One region of the Lysinibacillus sp. OL1 genome, then DNA from elsewhere that is predicted to be linked to it. Evidence: predicted binding sites of a transcription regulator. Region 1 holds the regulator's gene; the other holds the start of a gene.
The links. Region 1 encodes LexA, which represses DNA repair genes until DNA is damaged. Its sites were predicted from a motif close to CGAACATATGTTCG; they were not measured.

Region 1 (11,646 bases):
TTGATAATGCCACCTTACAGCATATTGCAGACGATATTCGTAAGGGCAGCAAGGGAACTGGTGGCAAATGTATTGGGCGAGATTGTGCAGCTTCGCCATAATGTTCAGAAGCGCGTGTACACACACTTCATATAAAACTATTAAGGAGGATTTCATTATGTTAAAAAAATGGAAAAATAAAAAACTATTGAAAAATGAGAAAGGTTTAACATTAGTTGAACTATTAGCTGTAATTGTTATCCTAGCAATTATCGCAGCAATCGCTGTACCTGCAATTGGTAATATTATTAATAAGTCGAAGGACCGTGCAATTTTAGCGGAGGCATCAAATATTCTAGCAGGTGCTAAAATTGCTTATATTGATGGGGCATGTAAAGAAAATAAATGTAATGATGAATCATTAAAACCGTATGTAGATGGTGTAGATTTAGCTGGTACTGTTGTTGAATTAAATACAACAACTGGTTGGGAAGTTACGTACCCTAGATTAAAGGATATTAAGTTAACAGAATTTCAAGTTAAAGATAATAAAGCAACAGAAAAAGAGATTAATGACAGATTGGTAAAAGCTGGCGGGGAAAAACCGGAAGATAATAAAGATACAAAAGGTAAGGAATAATCAGTCCTCCCAACCCACTCAGAAGCGCAAGAAAATTTGCGTTTCTGGCTGGGAAATGGATGACTAATTGAAAAAATCATTTATACTGAATAGGATAAGGGGGTCTTTTCACATGTTTAAGAGAAAAAGAAAGTCGCATGTTTCGATTGAACTGAAGGATTATGTGCTACGTGCGATTGTGGCGAAAGGACCAGAGCCTAATCAGTGGCAGGGCTATGAATACCCTTTAGCAGCTGGAATCGTTGAAAATGGGACAATAATCGACGAGGTAGCTCTTTTTGAGGTGATTAAAGAGCAAGTAATGAAATGGACAGGGAAAAAACAGGCTGTTCGCATGTTTGTCCCTGATACGACGGTTCTATTAAAAAACTTTGAGCACCCTAAAGATGTAAAGCCTCAGGAATTAAGAGGATATGCTGAGATGGAATTGGGACATTCCATTCATTTACCATTTCAGGACCCTTTAATTGATGTGTATGATGCAGATGCCGAGGATGGCAAGGCTATCTTATTTGCTGCGCCTTCTGAAGAGATTACGAAACTAGTAGGGATGCTGTTAGATGTTTCATTAGAACCCGAAGCTGCCGATATTCGTGCGCTTTGTAATATACGCTTATTAGAGCACATGTCCTTATTAATGCCTAATAAAACATATTTAATAGCAGAATGGTCGATTAATGAACTCTCTATCAGTATTTTTTCCAATGGCCAAGTGGAGTTTTTGCGCTATCAAACCATTGAAGTAGATATGACGCAATGGCAGGGGAAGAAGGAGAATGAGTTTAGCTATCAATTTATTTATAATGGCGAATCAGAGAATTATCAAATGGTCGTAATGGATCAGGTTCTAGAGATTGATCGGATGATGAATTTCTTTAAGTTTTCTTTACATAAAGGTGAAAAAACAGTGGATGAAATTATCATGCTTGGCGATAACCCACTATTGAAATCAATTGGGAACTTACTCGCTTCTAATTTAGAACCACCACTGAGGGTTGTCGATGGGAAAAAAATTGAGAAATCGTTTCCTCGCTTTAAGCGAGAATTTTCAACGTTGCTTGGCTTAGCTTTGAAGGAGGTTCGTTAATGGTTCCAGATATAAACCTCTTACCACAACTTGAAAAAAGAACAACCTCTCCCAAGCTTTTTTATAGCTTGGTGATTGTCATTGTGGGACTTATTGTAGCTTATTTACTTTTTTTATTTTTTACATCCAAAAGTGAATTGTCTCGATTGACTGCAGAGGAACAGGCATTAACAACACAGCTTAATCAATTGCAGCAAGAGCTAGACGCACGACAAAGTGTCGATCAGGGTTCGTTGGAAGAGTCTGTGACTTTTATTCAAAGCGTTTCTTATCCTGTAACACCGTTAATTGATGAAACAAAAACTTTATTACCAACTCATTCCTATTTACGTAGCTACGTTTTCGGAGAGAACACAGTGAATATTGAAGTGGATTTTGAAACGATGACAGATATATCGAAATATGTGGAGCGACTTTTAATGAGTAGCTATTTTACAGATGCTCAAATTAACACTGTCTCAAACTTTGAAATAGAGCTAGGTGAACAAAGGGCGTTAACACCCCAACAAAAATTTAAAGAAGTACCGCGATATTCAGTGTCCATCACAGCAACAATCGATTTTATGTATTTAGCTGGAGGACGACGCTCATGAATAAATTAACGAGTAGTAAAAATTCATCTATGATCTTGTTACTGGCGTTGATAGCTGCTATTTTATTTGCGCTGTATTATTATTTGCTGTCACCAAAATTGGATGAGGTGAATGAAAAAGAGAGTAATGTATTGCAGGTGCAGCAAGAATTAGCTAATGTCAAAGAACAACTAGCACAATTAGACAAGGAGCAGGGACAGCCTACTATCAATATATTAGCCTTAAGACAAAAGCTACCTGCAACAAGAGCCGTTGAAAAGATTATTCTTGATTTAGCTGAGATTGAAGAGGTGACAGGAACTCGTATACTGTCTTTAACGGTTCAAGGTGAAGACGGCACTGTGACACCTTCTGATGTATCGAATGATCTCAATATGTTGGAGCAGGCTGAAGCAGAGGTCAATGGTGATCAGCAGAACAAGGAGAGTACTACACCGATTGCATCTCTTTCGGAGGACTCTTTACCAACTAATCTAAAGCTTATTACTTTTATATTAGAGGTGGGTGCGCTTGATTTTAATTCTCTTGAAAGCTTTTTACAGGAGGTTGAACAATTAGAGCGTGTCATGAAAACCGATAAGATTGAATTTAAATTGCCAGGAGAGCAGGCACAGCTTGAGAAAGATGCAGATCTTACGTTAAAGGCAACAGTGCAAGTGACGACGTTCTATTACGAGGAACAACAATAAAACTTTATTGATAGGCGCACCATACTTCATTTGTATGGGCGCCTATTGGTTTAGGAGGACATAAAATTGGAAATGGCTTATACGATCTTTATTTTTTTATTTGGACTTGTCTTTGGCTCTTTTTATAATGTAGTTGGCTTACGTGTACCACAGAAGGAGTCGATTGTACATCCTCCTTCACATTGTCCAAAATGCCAGAGACGACTAACGGCGCTTGATTTAGTACCAGTTTTGTCTTATGTATTTTTAGGAGGAAAATGTCGGGGTTGTGGCAATAAAATTTCTTGGGTTTACCCAGTCATAGAATTAATGACAGGTGTATTATTTGCCTTTGCTTATTGGCAGCTAGGCTTGGGCATAGAATTGATAGTAGCGTTCCTTTTTATCTCCTTATTAGTTATTATCGTTGTGTCAGATTTGGCCTATATGCTAATTCCAGATAAGGTGTTAGTATTCTTTTTACCTTTGCTAGCTATTGGACGAGTGCTGTCACCATTAACACCGTGGTGGGACTCTCTTGTGGGTGCTGTGGTTGGTTTTGGCATATTATATATCATTGCTGTGCTATCAAACGGTGGCATGGGTGGAGGCGATATTAAATTATTCTTTTTAATTGGTCTCGTTCTGGGTACGATTGATACACTGTTAACGCTATTTTTAGCAGCAGTGATTGGTATGATTGTCGGGATTACCATGTTATCGAAAAACAAACAGGGGAGAAAAACACCCATTCCGTTTGGGCCATCTATTGCATTGGCCGCAGTTATTGTTTATTTCTATGGCGATGTATTAATTAATTGGTATCTAGGCTTTTGGTAATTGTGCAATTTTCAAGAATTTGGAGGGAAGCAAGTGAAACCGATTATTGGTATTACAGCCTTTGTTGAGGATGATTTATCCTCTCAATTAAATGCTGCTTACAGTAAAAGCATCATTGAAGCAGGTGGAATTCCACTGATTATTCCAATTGGAGTAGAAGAAGAGGCAGCCCAGATTTTAGCCCTTACAGACGGTTTATTATTATCTGGTGGTCATGATGTGCACCCATTTCTATTCGGGGCTGAGCCTTCATTAAAGCTTGGAAAAATTCATCCAGCGCGAGATACGATTGAGTTAGCATTGATTGAAGCCGCATTCCAACGTAAGATGCCTATTTTCGGGATCTGTCGAGGAATTCAAATACTAAATGTTGCATTAGGTGGTACCTTATATCAGGATATTGATAGTGATCACTTTAGTACCAAGTTACTCCAACATATGCAGCAATCAGGTCGAGCTGTAGCTACCCATTCTGTACAGGTTATTGCTGACAATCTATTAGCGACTATCGTTGAACAAGAGAAGATTGCAGTGAATTCATTTCATCATCAAGCGGTGAATGTGTTAGCAGAAAAATTAAAAGTAGCAGCAAAATCCAGCGACGGTATTATCGAAGCGGTAGTTCATGAGGAGATGCCATTTTGCTTGGCTGTTCAGTGGCATCCTGAGGAACTAGCCATAGCAGGAGATGAGAGTGCTCAAAAGCTATTTTCAGCCTTTATTGAAGCGAGCTTAAAATTTAAGAAGGAAGCTTAGAAGGGGCATTATACAAAGAATCCAATCGTATATGGATTCTTTTTTTGCGTAAAAAAGAGGATACATGCTCTTAGAAGGAACATAATCCTCAAAACCTGCTTTAATCGTTAATGTACACGTCTGTAAAGACCTACAACTTGTCCTAAAATAGAAACTTGATCGACAATAATAGGTTCCATAGAAGAATTTTCAGGTTGTAAACGGAAATGGTTTTTCTCTTTAAAGAAACGTTTTACAGTTGCTTCATCCTCAGCTGTCATAGCTACAACAATATCCCCATTATTAGCTGTTGCCTTTTGTTTGACAATGACTAAATCTCCATCTAAAATCCCAGCTTCAATCATTGATTCCCCCATGATTTCTAGCATGAACAATTGATCTTCACTTGTGCCATACGTATCGGGTAATGGGAAGTATTCTTCAATATTTTCAATTGCTGTAATTGGAGAACCAGCTGTAACCTTCCCGACAAGTGGGACATGGATCACCTGTTGCTTTTGAATGGATTCTTCAGGCTCTAAAATTTCAATTGCGCGTGGCTTTGTTGGATCTCGACGAATAAAGCCTTTTTGTTCTAATCGAGCTAAATGTCCATGAACAGTTGAACTGGAAGCAAGTCCAACTGCTTCACCAATTTCACGTACTGATGGTGGATATCCTTTAGCTCGTACCTCTTCCTTAATGAAAGCTAAAATGTCCTCTTGTCTTTTCGAAACTTTTTTCATGAGTGCTCACCTCTTTTTTCTAATATCATTCTACTTATTTGATAGTATAACAGAATGCGAACATGTATGCAAACATAGGTTCGAAAAGTGTTTGACAAAAACGTTTGTTCGCTTTATTATGGGAACATACATTCCGAACAAACATTCTTAAAAAGGGGTAATGATTATGACATGGTTGAAGAAAAACACACATATCTCAATTTTAATAGGAGCTTGTTTACTATTTGCAGCATACCTTTACATTACTGATCCAGGAAAAGTTAGTTACGCAGAAATTCAAATTGAACATGGAGATAGCTTGTGGTCGTTAGCTGAGCAATATCGTGGTAAAATGAGTACTGATGATTGGATAAAGCTTGTAAAAACGGAAAATGAACTAGCAGATATTAAAATTGTAGCGGGAAAATCTCTAGTTATTCCTGTAGTGAGTGATCAAGCCAGTCCCATCAATACTATCGAAATTGCGAGAAATGAACAATGATAAATAATCAACTATCGGCTGTTGTCTATTGTCGCGTAAGTACTGAAAAAGAAACACAAAGCTCCTCATTAGAGCGCCAGCAGGAAGAGTTGCTGCGCTATGCTAAAGAGCAAGGCTATGCGGTGAAGGGCGTGTTTAAAGATCAACATAGTGGCTATGATGTAGAACGTGAAGGCTTACTAGAAATGCTTGATTTTATAAAAGATAAGAACATTAATGCTCTTTTTGTCCAAGATGAAACTCGTTTAGGACGAGGCAATGCAAGGATGGCTGTATTACATTTATTACAAAAGTCAGCAACTGACGTTTTTTCGATGCGTGATGCAGGCCCAGTTCAATTAAATGAAATGGATACGATGCTGCTTGAAATTTTAGCGATTGTAGAGGAGTATCAGCGTAGAATCCATAATGCTAAAATTCGACGAGGTATGCGACGTGCTGTAGAAAACGGCTATCGTCCAGAAAATAATTTATCGAACCGAGGTAATCCGCAGGGGCAGGAGCGAAAAGATCTACCTGTAGAGGAAATTGTGAAGCTCCGCAAACGTGGATTTACCTTTGAAGAAATTTCTATAACGCTTAGAGGGTTAGGATTTGAGGTAAGTAAGGCGACTGTACATCGTCGTTTCCAAGAGCACCAAGAAAGATTAGCAGGAAAATAATATTCCTGCTAATTTTTTTTCTGTAAAAAACTACTGAAGCGAAGAAAAGCTTTCGATGATAACATGATTAGGCAGTTGGAAAGGGTGCTCTTTATTTATTCGATCATAAAACATGATGCCATTTAAATGATCGATTTCATGCTGTACAACGATGGCCCCATAGCCCTGTAACTGTACAATGATTTCATGTCCATCGATGTCGTAAGCTTTGACTTTAATTCTCTCATATCTCGGTACAAAACCAGGGACAGGTCGATTTACAGATAGACAGCCTTCTCCCTCCGGTAGATAAATCATATTAAGGGAATGACTCATTATTTTAGGGTTAATCAGCATCATTTCTTGGTCATCAAAGAGTACAGCAAACATTCGTTTATCTACGCCAATTTGATTAGCAGAGAGCCCACTCCCAGGGCGAAGCTTATATTTTTTTGCTAGCGTTGGATTTTGGCTATTTTTCAGATATTGTAGCATGGCTAGGAGGGTATTTCGGTCCTCATTGGTCACGGGTATCGATACTTCTTGAGTTTGTTTTCTTAAAATTGCTGAGTGTTCTTTCACGAAGTCCTTCATTGTAATCATATAATTTGGGTGAAATTTAGTCATAGATAAACACCTCATCAATTCGGCTATTGAGAACCTTAGCAATCTTAAAAGCTAATTCTAGGGTCGGATCATATTTATCATTTTCAATACTATTAATGGTCTGTCTCACAACTCCACACTCTTTTGCAAGAGCAGCTTGTGTTATGCCTAATTTTTTTCTTAAAATTTTGATGATGTTCTTCAGAATTATTCCTCCATTTTGTCCAAAGTATTAGACATATATCGTAAGATAAGAATTAAAAAATGTCCAACTAATTGGACATTTTTTGGTGTGAAAAACAAAACAGTCAATTGAAGGGGAGAAATGGATTTCCATTGCAGGCTGCTTGCTTTCTTGTAGCACACAGACGGAACGGAAATCACCCCACAGCCTTGTTAAAAATTCTCATTCTACTAATGACATCATCTTTTTCAACAACATGAAATGCCCGATTAATTGGACATTTGGGTTTTAAATCATCACTTAATACCAATTTTCATCAAAATTTAGCTTTAACGCATGCCCGAAACAAATACCGAAAGGAATAAAACCTCTTCCTCTTGCTGTAATGATATTTCCATCTTGTACCACTAGTTCATCTGAATAGTTATGAAGTTCAAAGCATCCTAACTGCTCCATGCCATCTAAAGGTAGTCCTACTGTATATTTTTTGTTCTTTAAGACCCCTGCTTTTGCTAATAGGTAAGGGGAGCTAGAAATACTTGCAATCATTCCTCCTTTTGCAGATAGAAGATGAATGAAGTCTAGTAAGCTCTCTTCAAGTTGTAATGTAGAAATATCCATACAGCCTGGTAATAGTAGACTATCAATATCGTCAAGCTCTACCTCATTCACGGATAAATCAGCTATACAATTTAAACCAGATTCTCCTCTGATAGGTTTGGTATTCGATGCAAGTGTGATGATGGGTTTACCGCCTTGCATTAATATGGACAAAGCAACACTCAATTCATATTCACTAAATTGTGGGTATAATAACACCGCAGTTTTCTTCATTTCATACACCTCTTACCTTTTGAGTGTTCCATTCTTCCTCTAAAATAGCGTAATAGTATTCATCCCACCAAGTCTCTCCATGAGGAATGCATTTTTTGAAAAATCCTTCTTGGCGCATTCCGATTTTTTCCATGACTCGGTAAGAAGCGATATTTTCTGGCTGGCATGTGGCAATAATTCGATGAAGTTTCATTTTATTAAAGCTGTGATCTAATAGGGCCTTAGCAGCTTCAGAAGCATAGCCATGATTGTGATAGGCAGGATTCATAACCCATCCAATTTCATACGTATGATCGCCAAAGTATTTGTGGAAAACAAGATGACCAATGACTCGCTGTTGTTCACGTAAAACAATGGCGAAATGTTTTGCTTGCTCGTTGCTATTCTCTGTTATGAAATTTTGAACCTGATCTTCATTCAACACACCCTCTGGCATATAGTGCATGACCGTTTTGTCGGACATATAGCTATAAACGGCCTGCCAATCTGAGGCTTCAAATGTTCGAATAAGTAATCTAGGTGTTGTGATGTTCATGATAGCTCCTCCTAATATCTATCAAATTTTTCCTTTTATTATTAGTTATACACCTCTAACTTCTGGAAGTCATGTAAATAATGGCTAAGAAGTGTTTTTAAGGGTTGGTATAACTGCATTTTAAGGGAAACCATGCTATACTTTGCATACTGAGGTCATTAAGCTAGGTACTGAAAGGTGTGTAACCATGTTATCAAAGGAAAAAATTAACCGAATTAATGAATTATCTGCTAAAGCAAAAAGCGGACAATTAACAGAGGAAGAAGCAAAGGAGCGAACAGCGCTTCGCAAGGAGTATTTAGATACGTTTAGAGCAACTATGCGAGATACGATTGAAAACGTTAAAGTGGTAGATGCAGAAGGAAATGATGTAACTCCTGAGAAGGTAAAACAAGCACAAAAAAATAAATTTCTAAATTAATGTGACACAATTCAATAAAGTATGTATGAAAACGCAAATAGTATAACAAAAAGCATTGTTTTCTAAAGCAATGTTGACTAAACTGTAAAAGAACAATATATAGGACGAGAAAGGATGTCACAATATAATGACTCAACACGCGGATCTTTTAGCAATTAATGCTATCCGAACTTTGTCAATCGATGCTATTGAAAAAGCAAATTCTGGTCACCCAGGTTTACCAATGGGAGCAGCGCCAATGGCTTATACGCTTTGGACAAAACAATTACGCCATAATCCAGCAAATCCAAAATGGTTTAACCGTGATCGTTTTGTACTATCAGCAGGTCATGGTTCAATGCTTTTATACAGCTTACTTCACCTTGGAGGCTATGGTTTACCAATGGAAGAAATTCAAAACTTCCGCCAATGGGATTCATTAACACCAGGACATCCTGAATATGGTCATACAGTAGGGGTAGAGGCAACAACTGGTCCTCTTGGACAAGGAATCGCTATGACTGTTGGTATGGCAATGGCTGAGCGCCATTTAGCCGCTACTTACAATAAACCAGGTCATGACATTGTTGACCACTACACATTTGCGTTATGTGGCGATGGGGACTTAATGGAAGGTGTAGCAGCAGAGGCGATTTCATTAGCTGGTCACTTAAAACTTGAAAAATTAATCGTACTTTACGATTCTAATGATATTTCTTTAGATGGTGACTTAGAAAAGTCATTTTCAGAAAACGTTCAACAACGCTTTGAATCTTATGGTTGGAATTATTTAAAAGTGGCAGATGGTACAGATGTAGATGCTATTAATGCAGCCATTGAAGAAGCCAAAAAATCTACTGGCAAGCCAACATTAATTGAAGTGAAAACAGTGATTGGTTTTGGTTCTCCAAATAAATCTGGTAAAGCAGATTCTCACGGTGCACCACTTGGTACAGATGAAGTTGTCTTAACGAAGGCTGCCTATGAGTGGGCACATGAACCATTCCAAATTCCTGCAGAAGTTTACGATACATTTAATGCGGCTGCTGAAGTGCAAGGCGCACAACCAGAGGAAGCTTGGAATGCAAAATTTGCTGCATACAAAGAAGAATTCCCAGCGTTAGCAGCTCAATTCGAGAAAGCGATGAATGGTGAATTACCAGAAGACTTTGCTTCTGAGTTACCTGTATATGAAGCTGGTAAATCTGTAGCAACTCGTTCTTCTTCAGGCGATGCAATTAATGCTATTGCGAAGAAAACACCTTCATTCTTTGGTGGTTCAGCTGACCTTGCTGGCTCCAATAAAACAACGATGAAGGGTGCAGGAGATTTCTCAGCAGACGACTATGCTGGACGTAACATCTGGTTCGGTGTTCGTGAATTTGCAATGGGTGCTGCTATGAACGGAATGGCTCTTCACGGTGGTTTAAATGTATTCGGTGGTACATTCTTCGTATTCTCTGATTACGTTCGTCCTGCAATTCGTCTATCTGCATTAATGGGTCTTCCTGTAACATATGTATTCACACATGATTCGATTGCAGTAGGGGAAGATGGTCCAACACATGAACCAATCGAACACCTTGCATCATTACGTGCAATGCCAAACCTATCTGTTATTCGCCCTGCGGATGCAAATGAATCAGCAGTTGCGTGGGAGCTTGCAGTAGCAGCAGAAAAAACACCAACTGTTCTTGTATTATCTCGTCAAAACTTACCTGTTCTTGACGCTTCTATTGAAACAGTACGTGAGGGCGTAGCAAAGGGTGCTTACACAGTGTCTCCAGCTACAAAAGAAGTGGCAGATGCTATTTTAATTGCAACAGGCTCTGAGGTTTCGCTTGCTGTCGAAGCACAAAAAGCATTAAAAGCAGACGGTATAGATGTAGCAGTTGTTTCTATGCCATCTATGGATCGCTTCGAAAAACAAGACGCCGCTTACAAAGAATCTGTTCTACCAAAAGCTGTTACAAAACGTCTTGCAATTGAAATGGGGGCATCTTTCGGCTGGCATAAATATACTGGCTTTGAAGGCGATGTTCTAGCAATTGATAAGTTCGGTGCATCTGCTCCAGGTGAATTAGTAATGGAAAAATACGGCTTCACTGTTGAAAACGTAGTAGCAAAAGTGAAAGCATTATAATTTATAATAAATACCACAACACTCAGCGAAATAAACATCGCATGAGTGTTGTGGTACTTTTTTTAGCGGCAAACACAATATGTAAAAACTTCATAAAAAGGGTGAGTAAATGAAGAACTATAAAGTTGTGTTATTTGACTTAGATGGAACATTATCTGATCCTAAAATAGGAATCACTAAATCAGTGCAGTATGCTTTACAGAAAGCGGACGTCATGGTGAATGATTTGGATGAACTGGAACCATTCATCGGACCACCATTACAAGTATCTTTTCAAGAAATCTATGGATTCAATGATGCACAAATAACGCAAGCAATTGGTGATTACCGAGAACGATTTACGGAAAGGGGAATGTTTGAAAATAAACTCTATGAAGATATTCCAGCTTTGTTAGCTCATTTAAAGCAACAAGGATATATACTAACTATTGCCACCTCAAAACCAACTGTCTTTGCGGAACAAATCATAAAGTATTTTCAGCTAGAGTCCTATTTCGATCTTGTCGTAGGAAGTCACTTAGATGGTTCCCGTTC
Region 2 (11,646 bases), on a different contig from region 1:
GGAAGGTCAGCTAATTTTAGGTTGGCTAGCCGCTGCTTGGGTAGGTTATGCGTTTGAACTTCCTAAAATCATTCACTTACCATTAGCATTGCTTGCAGCAGCTGCAGCTGGTGCATTTTGGGCCTTTATTGCAGGTTTCTTAAAAGCGAAATTTAAAGTTCACGAAGTTATTGCGACAATTATGCTGAACTACACTGCACTTTATATTGCAAATGCAGTGATTAAAAAATTGTCCGATGGCAGCTTTAAAACAGAACGTATCCATGAGTCAGCTTCTTTACGTTCTCCGTTTTTAAGAGAGCTTACAGACAATTCAAGTCTTCACTATGGGATCATTGTTGCACTGTTAATGGTAGCTGTGATGTGGTTCATTTTAGAAAAAACAACACGTGGCTACGAGCTAAAAGCAGTAGGTTTTAACAAAAATGCTGCTGACTATGCAGGTATGAGTGTTAATAAAAATATTATTTTAGCTATGACGATTTCAGGTATGTTTGCAGGTCTTGGTGGTGCGATGGAAGCTTTAGGGACATTCCAAAACGCATCCATTAAACCTGGCTTTACGGGAATTGGTTTTGACGGTATCGCCGTTGCGTTACTTGGTGCCAATACACCACTTGGGGTAGTGTTTGGAGCATCCCTTTTTGGTTCTTTAAAGTATGGTGCATTAAATATGCCAAATGCTGCGGGTATTCCAGAAGAAATCGTATCCATTATTATTGCATTGATTATCTTCTTCGTTGCATCAGGCTATATTATTCGAGTAGGCTTACAAAAGCTGAGCAAGAAAAAGGAGGGACAATAACATGAGCTTTTTAGAAATGTTATATTTCATCATCCCTTCAGCGATTCTTTATGCAACACCTTTGATTTTTACGGCCATCGGTGGGGTATTCTCTGAACGCTCTGGTGTTGTCAACATCGGGCTAGAAGGCTTAATGATTGTCGGTGCTTTTGTTGGTATTTTTGTCAATTTAGAATTCGCTTCATCATTAGGGGCAGCAACAGTTTGGGTAGCAATGCTAGCAGCTGTTGTGATTGGTGCTGTGTTCTCACTTTTCCATGCTGTAGCTTCTATTTCTTTCCGTGCCGATCAAACGGTATCAGGGGTAGCTATTAACCTACTAGGTTTAGCTGCAACCGTATTCTTAGTAAAAATGATTTATGATAAAGGTCAAACAGATATGATAGACCAACCGATTCGTCGTTTTGGTGTTCCTTACTTAGAGGATATTCCGTTCTTCGGTCGTTTACTGTTCCATGATGTTTATAGCACATCTATTTTAGCGTTTGCTGTAGCATTCGGGGCATGGTTTATCATTTATAAAACACCATTCGGCTTGCGTTTGCGTGCAGTGGGTGAACACCCAATGGCAGCAGATACAATGGGTATAAATGTAAATAAAATGCGCTATATTGCCGTGATGATTTCTGGGGCATTAGGTGGTCTTGGTGGTGCAGTGTATGCACAAACAATTACACACGACTTCTCACACGCAACAATTGCTGGTCAAGGTTTCATGGCTATTGCTGCAATGATTTTCGGGAAGTGGCATCCAATTGGAGCACTAGGTGCAGCCTTATTCTTCGGTTTAGCACAAACATTAAGTATTGCAGGGAATCAAATTCCGCTAATCGAAAATGTTCCAGCAGTGTATCTACAAATTTTACCGTATGTGTTAACAATTCTTGCTTTAGCAGGCTTTATTGGTAAAGCAAATGCTCCAAAAGCGAGTGGACAGCCTTATATTAAAGGTAAACGCTAAGAAAAGCATTTTAAGGGACTGGGCAAGCTATGCTCAGTCCTTTTTCTATATAATTGGCGAAATTTTTAATTTTTCCCATACATACTTTGGATTCCTTTTGCAATTATAGACAATAGACATGTATAGTATGTGTAGTACATCGTTATATTAAGAAGGATAGGAGGGTTTCATATGTTTAAAACAATACCTTTTGCAAAAGGTGTCAATTTGCATATCCGACAAACGACCCAATTTAAAACCGTAAATTTTTCAATTAAATGGAGAAGAGCATTAACGGCTAAAAGTGCATCAGAGCGTACAGTATTAACAAATGTACTGCAGCACAGTAATGCTAAATATAAGACAACTGCTGCTTTTCGAAGCTTTTTAGATGACTTGTATGGTACAGTTTTGTATTTTGATACATCGAAGCGTGGAAATGAGCATACAGTTCTTATGAATGTAGAGACTGTTAATGATCATTATCTAGCGAATACAAGTGTCTTAAACGAAGTCCTTGGTTTATTGCATACAGCTATTTTTGAGCCTAATCTAGAAAATGGTGTCTTTAAGGAATCCGTTGTAGAGCGTGAGAAAAAGACAGTTATTCAACGTATTGAATCTATTTTTGATGATAAATCTCGCTTTGCTCAATTCCGTCTACAACAAATCCTGAGACCAAATGAGCCAGCATCAATTTCAGCGAATGGTAGTGTCGAAGAAATTCAAAAGATTACCACTGCCTCATTATTTGAGGCTTATCAATCGATGCTAGCTAACGACAAAATCGATATTTATGTAGCTGGAGACATTAATGAAGAGGAAATTGTTGCGAAATTAAAAAAAGCGCTACCATTTAAGGATCGTACTCCTAAGGAAGTTCCAGCAGTACTCCCACAACAACATCCAGACAATGATTATGTAAGAGAACAGCATGAAATGAAACAAGGTAAACTTCATATTGGCTTTAGCACACCTGTTAGATTTGGTGATGCAGATTTCTCTAAGATGCAAATTTTTAATGGCATTTTTGGTGGCTATCCACATGCCAAGTTGTTTATGAATGTTCGTGAAAAAGAGAGTCTTGCTTATTATGCTTCTAGTTCCTATGCTTCGCATTATGGACTTGTATTTGTTGTATCTGGGATTGAAGCTAAAAATGAAGAAAAAGCGCTATCTTTAATTAAAGAACAACTTGCCGTCATGCAGGCTGGAGACATTACAGATTTAGAGCTGGAGCAAACAAAGGCTATGCTGACAAATCAGCTAAAAGAATCCTTAGATTCGGCACGAGGTCAAATTGAAATTTTTGATCAATATAAGGATTTACCTGAGGAATTCTCAGTTCAGGCCTGGGCAAATAAGTGGAAAGCTGTGACAAAAGAAGATGTTGTTGCAATGGCAAAGCAAGTGCAGCTTGAAGCGGTCTATTTCTTATGTGGAAAGGAGCAAGCCGCACAATGAAAACAATAGAATTTAAACAATTAGATGAAACACTTTATTATGAAAAACTAGACAATGGCTTAGATGTTTATATATTGCCGAAAAAGGGCTTTTCTAAAACATTTGTTACATTTACAACAAAGTACGGCTCTGTCGATCGTACGTTCGTGCCAATTGGTGAAACAGAAAGTATTTCTGTACCAGATGGTATTGCACACTTTTTAGAGCATAAAATGTTCGAAAAAGAGGATGGAGACGTTTTCCAAAAATTTAGCGAATATGGTGCTTCTGCGAATGCATTTACATCGTTTACGCGTACAGCTTATTTATTTTCATCTACTGACAATATTTATAAAAGTACAGAAACTTTATTGAATTTTGTCCAAGAACCATACTTTACAGAAGCTACTGTCAATAAAGAAAAAGGAATTATTGGGCAAGAAATTACAATGTATGATGATCAACCAGACTGGCGTCTATACTTTGGCACAATCGAAAATATGTATCATCATCATCCTGTAAAAATTGATATCGCAGGTACAATAGAATCGATTGATGGCATTACAGCGGAGCACTTATATACGTGCTACAATACGTTTTATCATCCTTCGAATATGTTGTTATTTGTGATTGGTGCTGTTGAACCAGAAGAAATGATGACGTTTATTCGTGAGAATCAGGGTAAAAAAGAATTCCCAGAACCAACGCCAATTCAACGTTTCTTTGATAAAGAACCAACAGAGGTAGCCATTAAAGAACGTACATTAAATATGGATGTTCAAAAACCAAAAATTTATGTAGGTTTAAAAGCGAAAGACACTAATTTATCAGGTCAGGATATGTTAAAGCATGAGTTGTCGGTTCAAATTGCACTTGAACTTATTTTTGGGCGTACCTCTGATTTTTATGAGCGTGTTTACGAGGAAGGTTTAATTGATGAGACATATGCTTTTGATTTTACTTTAGAAAATGGCTTTGGGTTTGCCATGATCGGATCAGATTCAGCAGAGCCAGATAAATTGGCAAAAACGATTATGGACGAATTAACAAAATATGAAGGAAATAGCCAATTTGATCGTGCTGGTTTGGAGCGTATAAAACGCAAAAAAATTGGATTCTTCCTACGTGCATTAAATTCGATCGAGTTTATCGCAAACCAATTCACACGATATTCCTTTAATGACATGAATTTATTTGATGTAGTACCAATACTTGAGACATTAACCGTGGAGGATTTACAAAAAGCATTTGCTTCTATCCAAGGTGAAACACAGCAAACAGTCTTTAAAATTCTGCCAAGTAAGCAGGATGCACAGTGAAAAAATTTGCCCTTGTTTTAGGTGCATCAGGTGATATCGGTCATGCCATTTGTCAAAGCTTAGCTGAGGATGGCTGGTCCATCTATGTACATTATTCAAACAATCAAAATGCGGCACAGAGGTTATGTGTAAAGCTTTCCGAAAATTTCCCTGCACAAGAATTTATGCTTGTACAGGGGGATTTTTCAATTGTTTATGGAGCAGAAATGGTAGCTGCACAAATTTTTAATGTACAGGCTATTGTTTTTGCCAATGGACAAGCCCATTATTCCTTGCTCGAAGATACGACAGTGGAGGATATGGATGCTTTATGGCGTGTTCATGTTCAAAATCCTATGAGACTGACAGCTTTACTTTCTGGAAAACTTCGCAAGCATAAAGTGAGCTATGTACTATTTATAGGTTCCATTTGGGGAGAGGCTGGCTCAGCGGGGGAGGCACTTTATGCAACTGTTAAGGGTGCGCAGCATGCTTTTGTTAAATCCTATGCAAAAGAAGCGGCATTATCTCGGATTAGAGTGAATGCTATTGCTCCTGGCTTTATAAATACCTCAATGAACAGCCATCTAAATCAAGAAGAGCTTCAATACATTTTGGACGATATCCCACTAGGCTCCATTGGACAAACAAAGGATGTGGCTGAAATGGTACGTTTTTATTTGTCTGGTAAAGCTGATTATGTGACAGGACAAATCGTACGATTAAATGGAGGTTGGTACATATAATAATCTCTTTTGCACATACTACTTGTGTAAAGGAGGAGGAAGAATATGACCATTTTAGAAAACTGGCAAAAATGGACATCGTTTTTAGGACAAAACGTTATGCAAGCTGAATCAAGCGGTATGCCTAAGAAAATGATTCAAACGGCTGCTGTCCAAATTGGGGAATATTTGGCGACTAATGTCGACCCTAAAAACGAACAAGAGCGAGTGCTGTCGGATTTATGGGGCGTTGCCTCTGAAGATGAAAAACATGCATTAGCGAATTGTGTCATTAAGCTCGTACAAAATAAGCATGTGCAGTAAATAAAAGAGGAGAGCCAATCTCCTCTTTTTGCTATACTATAAACTTTTTATCTGTGAAAACGGGAACGTATGTAAGCCTATTTAACAGTCATCAAAAAAAATTAGTAAATAACGCTGTAATTCCATGTATTCTAACTTTCCATTACATAAAAAATCAGCTATGATGGAACTTATAAAGGATTTTTTACGTTAACTAATAGGAAGGGAACGAGTGTGTTGAGCGATTGGTACTTTGAATATGAAATTCAGGTGAATCGCCCTGGATTATTAGGAGATATTGCTTCACTTTTAGGGATGCTTCGTGTCAATATTATATCAATAAATGGTGTAGATGAGGATCGACGTGGTATGTTAGTGCATACAGACAATGATGAGGCAATTGAGCGTTTTCGTACAATTGTTTCGACAATGGAACATATTAACGTAACCAAATTTCGACAACCAAAACTTCGTGACCGTTTAGCCATTAGGCATGGTCGTTATATTCCTCGAGATGCAGATGAAAAAAACACATTCCATTTCGTAAGAGATGAACTAGGTATTTTAGTCGACTTTATGGCAGAACTCTTTAAAAAAGAGGGACATAAGCTGATTGGTATTCGTGGCATGCCACGTGTTGGAAAAACTGAATCCATAGTAGCCGCCAGTGTCTGTGCCAATAAAAAATGGATCTTTTTATCATCTACAATGATTAAGCAAACAGTTCGTAATAAGCTTGTGGGAGATGAATTTAGTCGTAACAATATTTTTATTCTAGATGGTATTGTGACTCGACGTTCATCCGATGAGAAACATTTGCAATTAGTGCGTGAAATGATGAATATGCCTTGTATCAAAGTTGTAGAGCATCCAGATATGTTTGTTCAGCATTCAGAATATAAAATAGAGGATTTTGATTATATTATTGAACTGCGTCATCACACTGATGAAGAAATTACTTATGAAATAATGGAAAAAAATCATATGTCCGAATCCGATTCTTTTGGAGGATTTAATTTTTAATTTGATGTTAAAGTAGGTGTTATTAGTGGCAGAATTAGGGACTCGACTGAAAGAGGCGAGACTGTCTAAAGGCTACAGCTTAGACGATTTACAAGAAATAACGAAAATCCAAAAACGTTATTTAGTAGGAATTGAAGAGGGCAATTATTCCATTATGCCTGGTTCGTTTTATGTAAGAGCTTTTATTAAACAATATGCAGAAGCGGTTGGTTTGGACGCGGAAGAAATTTTAGAGACATATAAAAATGAACTACCGAGCACTCCAAACGATCAAGTAAATCAATCAATAACGAATAGTCCTAGCAGAAGAAAAGTAACGAAAGGCCCTTCGAATAAAATGATGGAGGCTATGCCCAAAATCATTGTTGCTTTATTTATTGTAGTGATTATTGTGGTTATCTGGGTGCTATGGCAATCAAAAAACAGTCCAGGGACAAGCGAGGAAAACACTTCTACTCCTGAAATTGAATATGACACAAATGTCAAGCCAATTGATAGTGAGAAGGATAAAAAAGAACAAGAAAATAAAGATGCACAGAAAAATGATAAAGAAGATAAAAGCTCTACAGAAGAAACACCAACTGATGAAGATGACACTGATCAAACTGAAGAGATGAAGCAAACAATTTCCGCAGGTACTGTTGAAGCAGATGGTGCGACAACTTCTTATACGTTAACAGGTACGGATACAATGAAACTAAAAATCGAAGTATCAGGCCCTACATTTGTTGGTATTCGCAATCAACAGCAACAAGAAATATTAACAGATACGCGTGTCTATAATGCCGGGGAAGTAGTTGAATTTGACGCCTCAACACAAAACTATGTTCGTATTCGTCTCGGTAATTCAACGCAAGCTAAAATCTATATTAATGACGAACTTCTAACGTATGCACAACAAATTGTAACGCAAAATATCGTCATCAATTTCAATAAAGAACAGTAGTCATCACATGATGACTACTTTCTTTCATCATGAAAGGTGTTAGAAAAATGAACATTCCAAATAAAATTACCATCTCTCGAATCTTACTTATTCCATTCTTTGTCATTGTTATGATGTTTGATTTTGGCTGGGGAACATTATCACTTTTTGGTGCAGAGATGCCAATCCATCATTTTATAGGCGCACTTATTTTTATCTTTGCTTCAACAACCGATTGGGTGGATGGTTATTACGCACGTAAGTATAATCTTGTAACGACATTTGGGAAATTTTTAGATCCCTTAGCTGACAAGTTACTTGTCTCAGCAGCCTTTATTTTAATGGTCGAGCTTAAGATGGCACCTGCTTGGGTAATTATCATTATTATTAGTCGTGAATTTGCTGTAACGGGTTTACGTTTGATTTTGGCAGGTGGAGGAGAAGTCGTAGCTGCCAATCAGCTTGGTAAAATTAAAACTTGGGCACAAATTGTAGCGATTGCTGCTGCTCTTTTACACAATACAATCTTTACATTGGTTGGTATTCCATTTGATACAATCATGCTCTATGTTGCATTGTTCTTTACACTTTGGTCAGGATGGGATTATTTCTATCTAAATCGACGTGTATTACTTGAGTCTAAATAAGAAAGGTCTTGGGGTTCATGAATGCTGAAATTCTTGCGGTTGGCTCAGAACTATTATTAGGTCAAATTACGAATACAAATGCGAGGTTTATCTCAAGCCAGCTATCCGAGCTTGGCATCAACGTTTTTTATCATACCGTAGTAGGCGATAATGCAAAGCGTTTAGAACAAGCTATCGAAGTGGCAGAGTCTCGTGCAGATCTCATTATTTTTTCGGGAGGACTTGGTCCGACAAAAGATGATTTAACGAAGGAAACGATTGCACGTCATCTTGGTGTTTCTCTTGAGTTTGATGAAGTAGCATTGACGTATATTGAGCAATTTTTTGCTAAACGAGGACGTCCAATGACGGAGAATAATCGTAAACAGGCATTAATTTTAGCTGGGAGTGAGGTATTAGCTAATCACCATGGAATGGCTCCAGGTATGATCTTCACAAAAAATGATCGCACTTATATTTTATTACCAGGACCTCCAAAAGAGTTAGAACCAATGTTTCAATTTGAGGCTAAACCTAAACTTGCTGCGATGCTTAATGATGGAGGGATCATTGCATCACATGTTATGCGATTTTATGGAATTGGTGAGGCCGAGCTTGAAGTACAAGTTCAAACTATTTTAGATGCACAAACCAATCCAACAGTTGCTCCACTTGCTTCTGATGGTGAGGTAACGTTACGCGTAACAGCTAAAGCCGCAACAGAGCAACAAGCTGACCAGCTTATTAAGGCAAAGGTTGCAGAAATACAAGCACTTGTTGGTGATTATCAATATGGTGTAGATGATGATTCCCTTGCCTCAAAAACGGTAGAAATGCTACTGGATAATGAGCTAACGATTGCGGCTGCTGAAAGTTTAACTGCTGGTTTATTTCAATCTGAACTTGCGGAAATTCCAGGGGTAGGCAATGCACTTATAGGAGGCGTTGTTACCTATGCAGCAGATGCGAAAGTAAAACAGCTAGGCATTTCACAAGATTTAATTGATACACATGGTGTTGTGAGTGCTGAGTGTGCAGCGGCAATGGCAAGTGCTGTTCGTGAGAAATTTGCTACAAATATTGGGATTGGCCTTACAGGAGAAGCAGGTCCCACTGCGCATGATCATCAGCCAGTAGGTACGGTTTGGATTGGTATTGCTATAAATGATGAGGAGCCGCTTACATATTTACTTCATTTATCAGGCATGCGAAATACGAATCGACTCCGTGCGGTGAAATTTACATGTCATTATTTAATGCAGCTTTTAGAAGAACGTGGCTACGCAAAACGTTATTAAAATAGAGTAAAACATAGGAATTTGGGTAGAGGAAAACTATCCAAATTTTTATTTTGAAGGAAAATCGAATAAATGTTCGCTTTTTTCTTGCGTGTTTTCTCAAAAACAAGTATAGTAGAGATAGATAAAAACAGTGAACAGTTTTCGAAGGAGGAAAATGAATGAGTGATCGTAAAGCAGCCTTAGAACAGGCTCTAAAGCAAATTGAAAAGAATTTTGGTAAAGGTTCCATTATGAAACTCGGTGAAAAAACCGATTTAGAAATTGCGACATCTTCAAGTGGTTCACTTGCACTTGATGCTGCATTAGGAGTGGGTGGATATCCACGTGGACGTATTATTGAAGTATACGGTCCAGAATCATCTGGTAAAACAACTGTTGCTCTACATGCCATTGCTGAAGTACAAGCAACAGGTGGACAAGCAGCATTTATCGACGCTGAGCATGCATTAGACCCGATCTATGCGCAAAAATTAGGTGTCAATATTGATGAGCTATTATTATCACAACCCGACACAGGTGAGCAAGCACTTGAAATCGCAGAAGCATTAGTGCGCAGTGGTGCTATTGATATTATCGTCATTGACTCTGTTGCTGCCTTAGTGCCAAAAGCTGAAATTGAAGGGGATATGGGTGACTCTCATGTCGGCTTACAAGCACGTCTAATGTCTCAAGCTTTACGTAAACTTTCTGGTGCGATTAATAAATCAAAAACGATTGCTATTTTCATTAACCAAGTTCGTGAAAAAATTGGTGTCATGTTTGGTAATCCAGAAACAACACCAGGTGGACGTGCGCTTAAATTCTACAGCTCTGTTCGTTTAGAAGTGCGTCGTGCAGAAGCTATTAAACAAGGTAATGATATTGTTGGTAACCGTACTAAAATTAAGATTGTTAAAAATAAAGTAGCACCACCTTTCCGTACAGCTGAAGTAGATATTATGTATGGAGAAGGAATTTCTAAAGAAGGCGAAACAGTCGATTTAGGCGTAGAATTAGACATTGTACAAAAAAGTGGTTCTTGGTATGCATATGGCGATGAGCGCTTAGGTCAAGGACGAGAAAATGCTAAACAGTATTTAAAAGAAAATACTGCTGTCCTAGAAGACATAGCAAATAAAATCCGAGCTTCTTATGGTATTGCGGCTTCTTCTTATACAATTGCTGCCCATGATGATGAAGAAGAGATGGATGAAGAATTAATGTTACTTCTGGAAGAAGAATAATTAATGATTGCATTGTTCCCACTTTATTGAGGGGGGCAATGCATTTTTTTTGTCTATATTCTTAAATTTTTACACATAATAAGAGAGAGGCTATGTATTTATTTCTTATGTACTGTTTTTTTACTAATTGTTTTTAACATAAAAAATTTTCTAGTGAAATAGTAATAGGGGAAAAATTCACTGAATGGATAGGACTTACTTTTTTTGGCTAAGGTGGCGAACAGATGCCTGACTATCCTTGACAGAGCCTGAGGCTAGCTATACAATTAAATATGTATAATTTCTGAATTATGACTTTAAATAGGCAGTACATTTTATCCTCATTTAGCAAATGTTTTATAGTGAAATATCCTTTAAAATGGATGTCTAAACGCCTACTGGATGAAGATAATGCCTTTGGCCAATGAAACGGGTTTTGCATAAATTCTAACAAAATCTGGTGCATTTTAGCTAAGGCGACATAGATGTATGCGCCGACTGAAACTGTAATACCCAAATAGCAAGAGGAGGTGTTCATATGGATGGAATTACTATCATCTCCGCTTTGCTTGGACTCATCGTTGGTGCCGCTGTTAGCTATATCTACATGAAAAAAGTGAATGACTCAAAAATCACTGGTGCTAAACATGTCGCTGAAACAATCGTTGAAGAAGGAAAACGAGAAGCGGAGGCAATGAAGAAAGAAGCACTACTTGAAGCCAAAGATGAAACTCACAAATTTCGTACTGAAGCTGAAAATGACATTCGTGAACGTCGTTTAGAACTTCAAAAACAAGAGAACCGTTTATTGCAAAGAGAAGAGAATCTTGATCGCAAAGATGATGCTCTAAATAAGAGAGAAGCTGGCTTAGAGCGCAAAGAACAAGCTCTAGCTGAAAGACAACAGCATATTGAACAGATGGAGAGCAAAGTGGACGAGCTCATGGCATCACAAAAAACAGAGCTAGAACGAATTTCTGCTTTAACTAGGGATGAAGCTAAATCAATTATCCTCAATGAAGTAGAAAAAGAGTTATCAACTGATATTGCTGTGA

Region 2: the regulator LexA is predicted to act here: its motif matches at 9,452-9,465, upstream of recA (recombinase RecA).

What each region holds. Positions count from the first base shown of each region.
Region 1 covers NZ_SJDS01000001.1:37,220-48,865, forward strand. The annotation lists gene EW028_RS00175 (prepilin-type N-terminal cleavage/methylation domain-containing protein) at 1-101, shown strand, start outside; gene EW028_RS00180 (prepilin-type N-terminal cleavage/methylation domain-containing protein) at 158-619, shown strand; gene pilM (type IV pilus biogenesis protein PilM) at 732-1,706, shown strand; gene EW028_RS00190 (PilN domain-containing protein) at 1,706-2,299, shown strand; gene EW028_RS00195 (hypothetical protein) at 2,296-2,988, shown strand; gene EW028_RS00200 (prepilin peptidase) at 3,055-3,807, shown strand; gene EW028_RS00205 (gamma-glutamyl-gamma-aminobutyrate hydrolase family protein) at 3,841-4,563, shown strand; gene lexA (transcriptional repressor LexA) at 4,671-5,288, opposite strand; gene yneA (cell division suppressor protein YneA) at 5,455-5,769, shown strand; gene EW028_RS00220 (YneB family resolvase-like protein) at 5,766-6,431, shown strand; gene def (peptide deformylase) at 6,462-7,037, opposite strand; gene EW028_RS00230 (helix-turn-helix transcriptional regulator) at 7,030-7,221, opposite strand; gene EW028_RS00235 (DJ-1/PfpI family protein) at 7,501-8,034, opposite strand; gene EW028_RS00240 (GNAT family N-acetyltransferase) at 8,036-8,569, opposite strand; gene EW028_RS00245 (DUF896 domain-containing protein) at 8,757-8,990, shown strand; gene tkt (transketolase) at 9,118-11,112, shown strand; gene EW028_RS00255 (HAD family hydrolase) at 11,222-11,646, shown strand, end outside.
Region 2 covers NZ_SJDS01000011.1:46,375-58,020, reverse strand. The annotation lists gene EW028_RS18295 (ABC transporter permease) at 1-805, shown strand, start outside; gene EW028_RS18290 (ABC transporter permease) at 807-1,766, shown strand; gene yfmF (EF-P 5-aminopentanol modification-associated protein YfmF) at 1,938-3,209, shown strand; gene yfmH (EF-P 5-aminopentanol modification-associated protein YfmH) at 3,206-4,507, shown strand; gene ymfI (elongation factor P 5-aminopentanone reductase) at 4,504-5,232, shown strand; gene EW028_RS18270 (DUF3243 domain-containing protein) at 5,278-5,535, shown strand; gene EW028_RS18265 (DUF3388 domain-containing protein) at 5,752-6,537, shown strand; gene EW028_RS18260 (helix-turn-helix domain-containing protein) at 6,554-7,483, shown strand; gene pgsA (CDP-diacylglycerol--glycerol-3-phosphate 3-phosphatidyltransferase) at 7,531-8,109, shown strand; gene EW028_RS18250 (competence/damage-inducible protein A) at 8,127-9,386, shown strand; gene recA (recombinase RecA) at 9,548-10,612, shown strand; gene rny (ribonuclease Y) at 11,130-11,646, shown strand, end outside.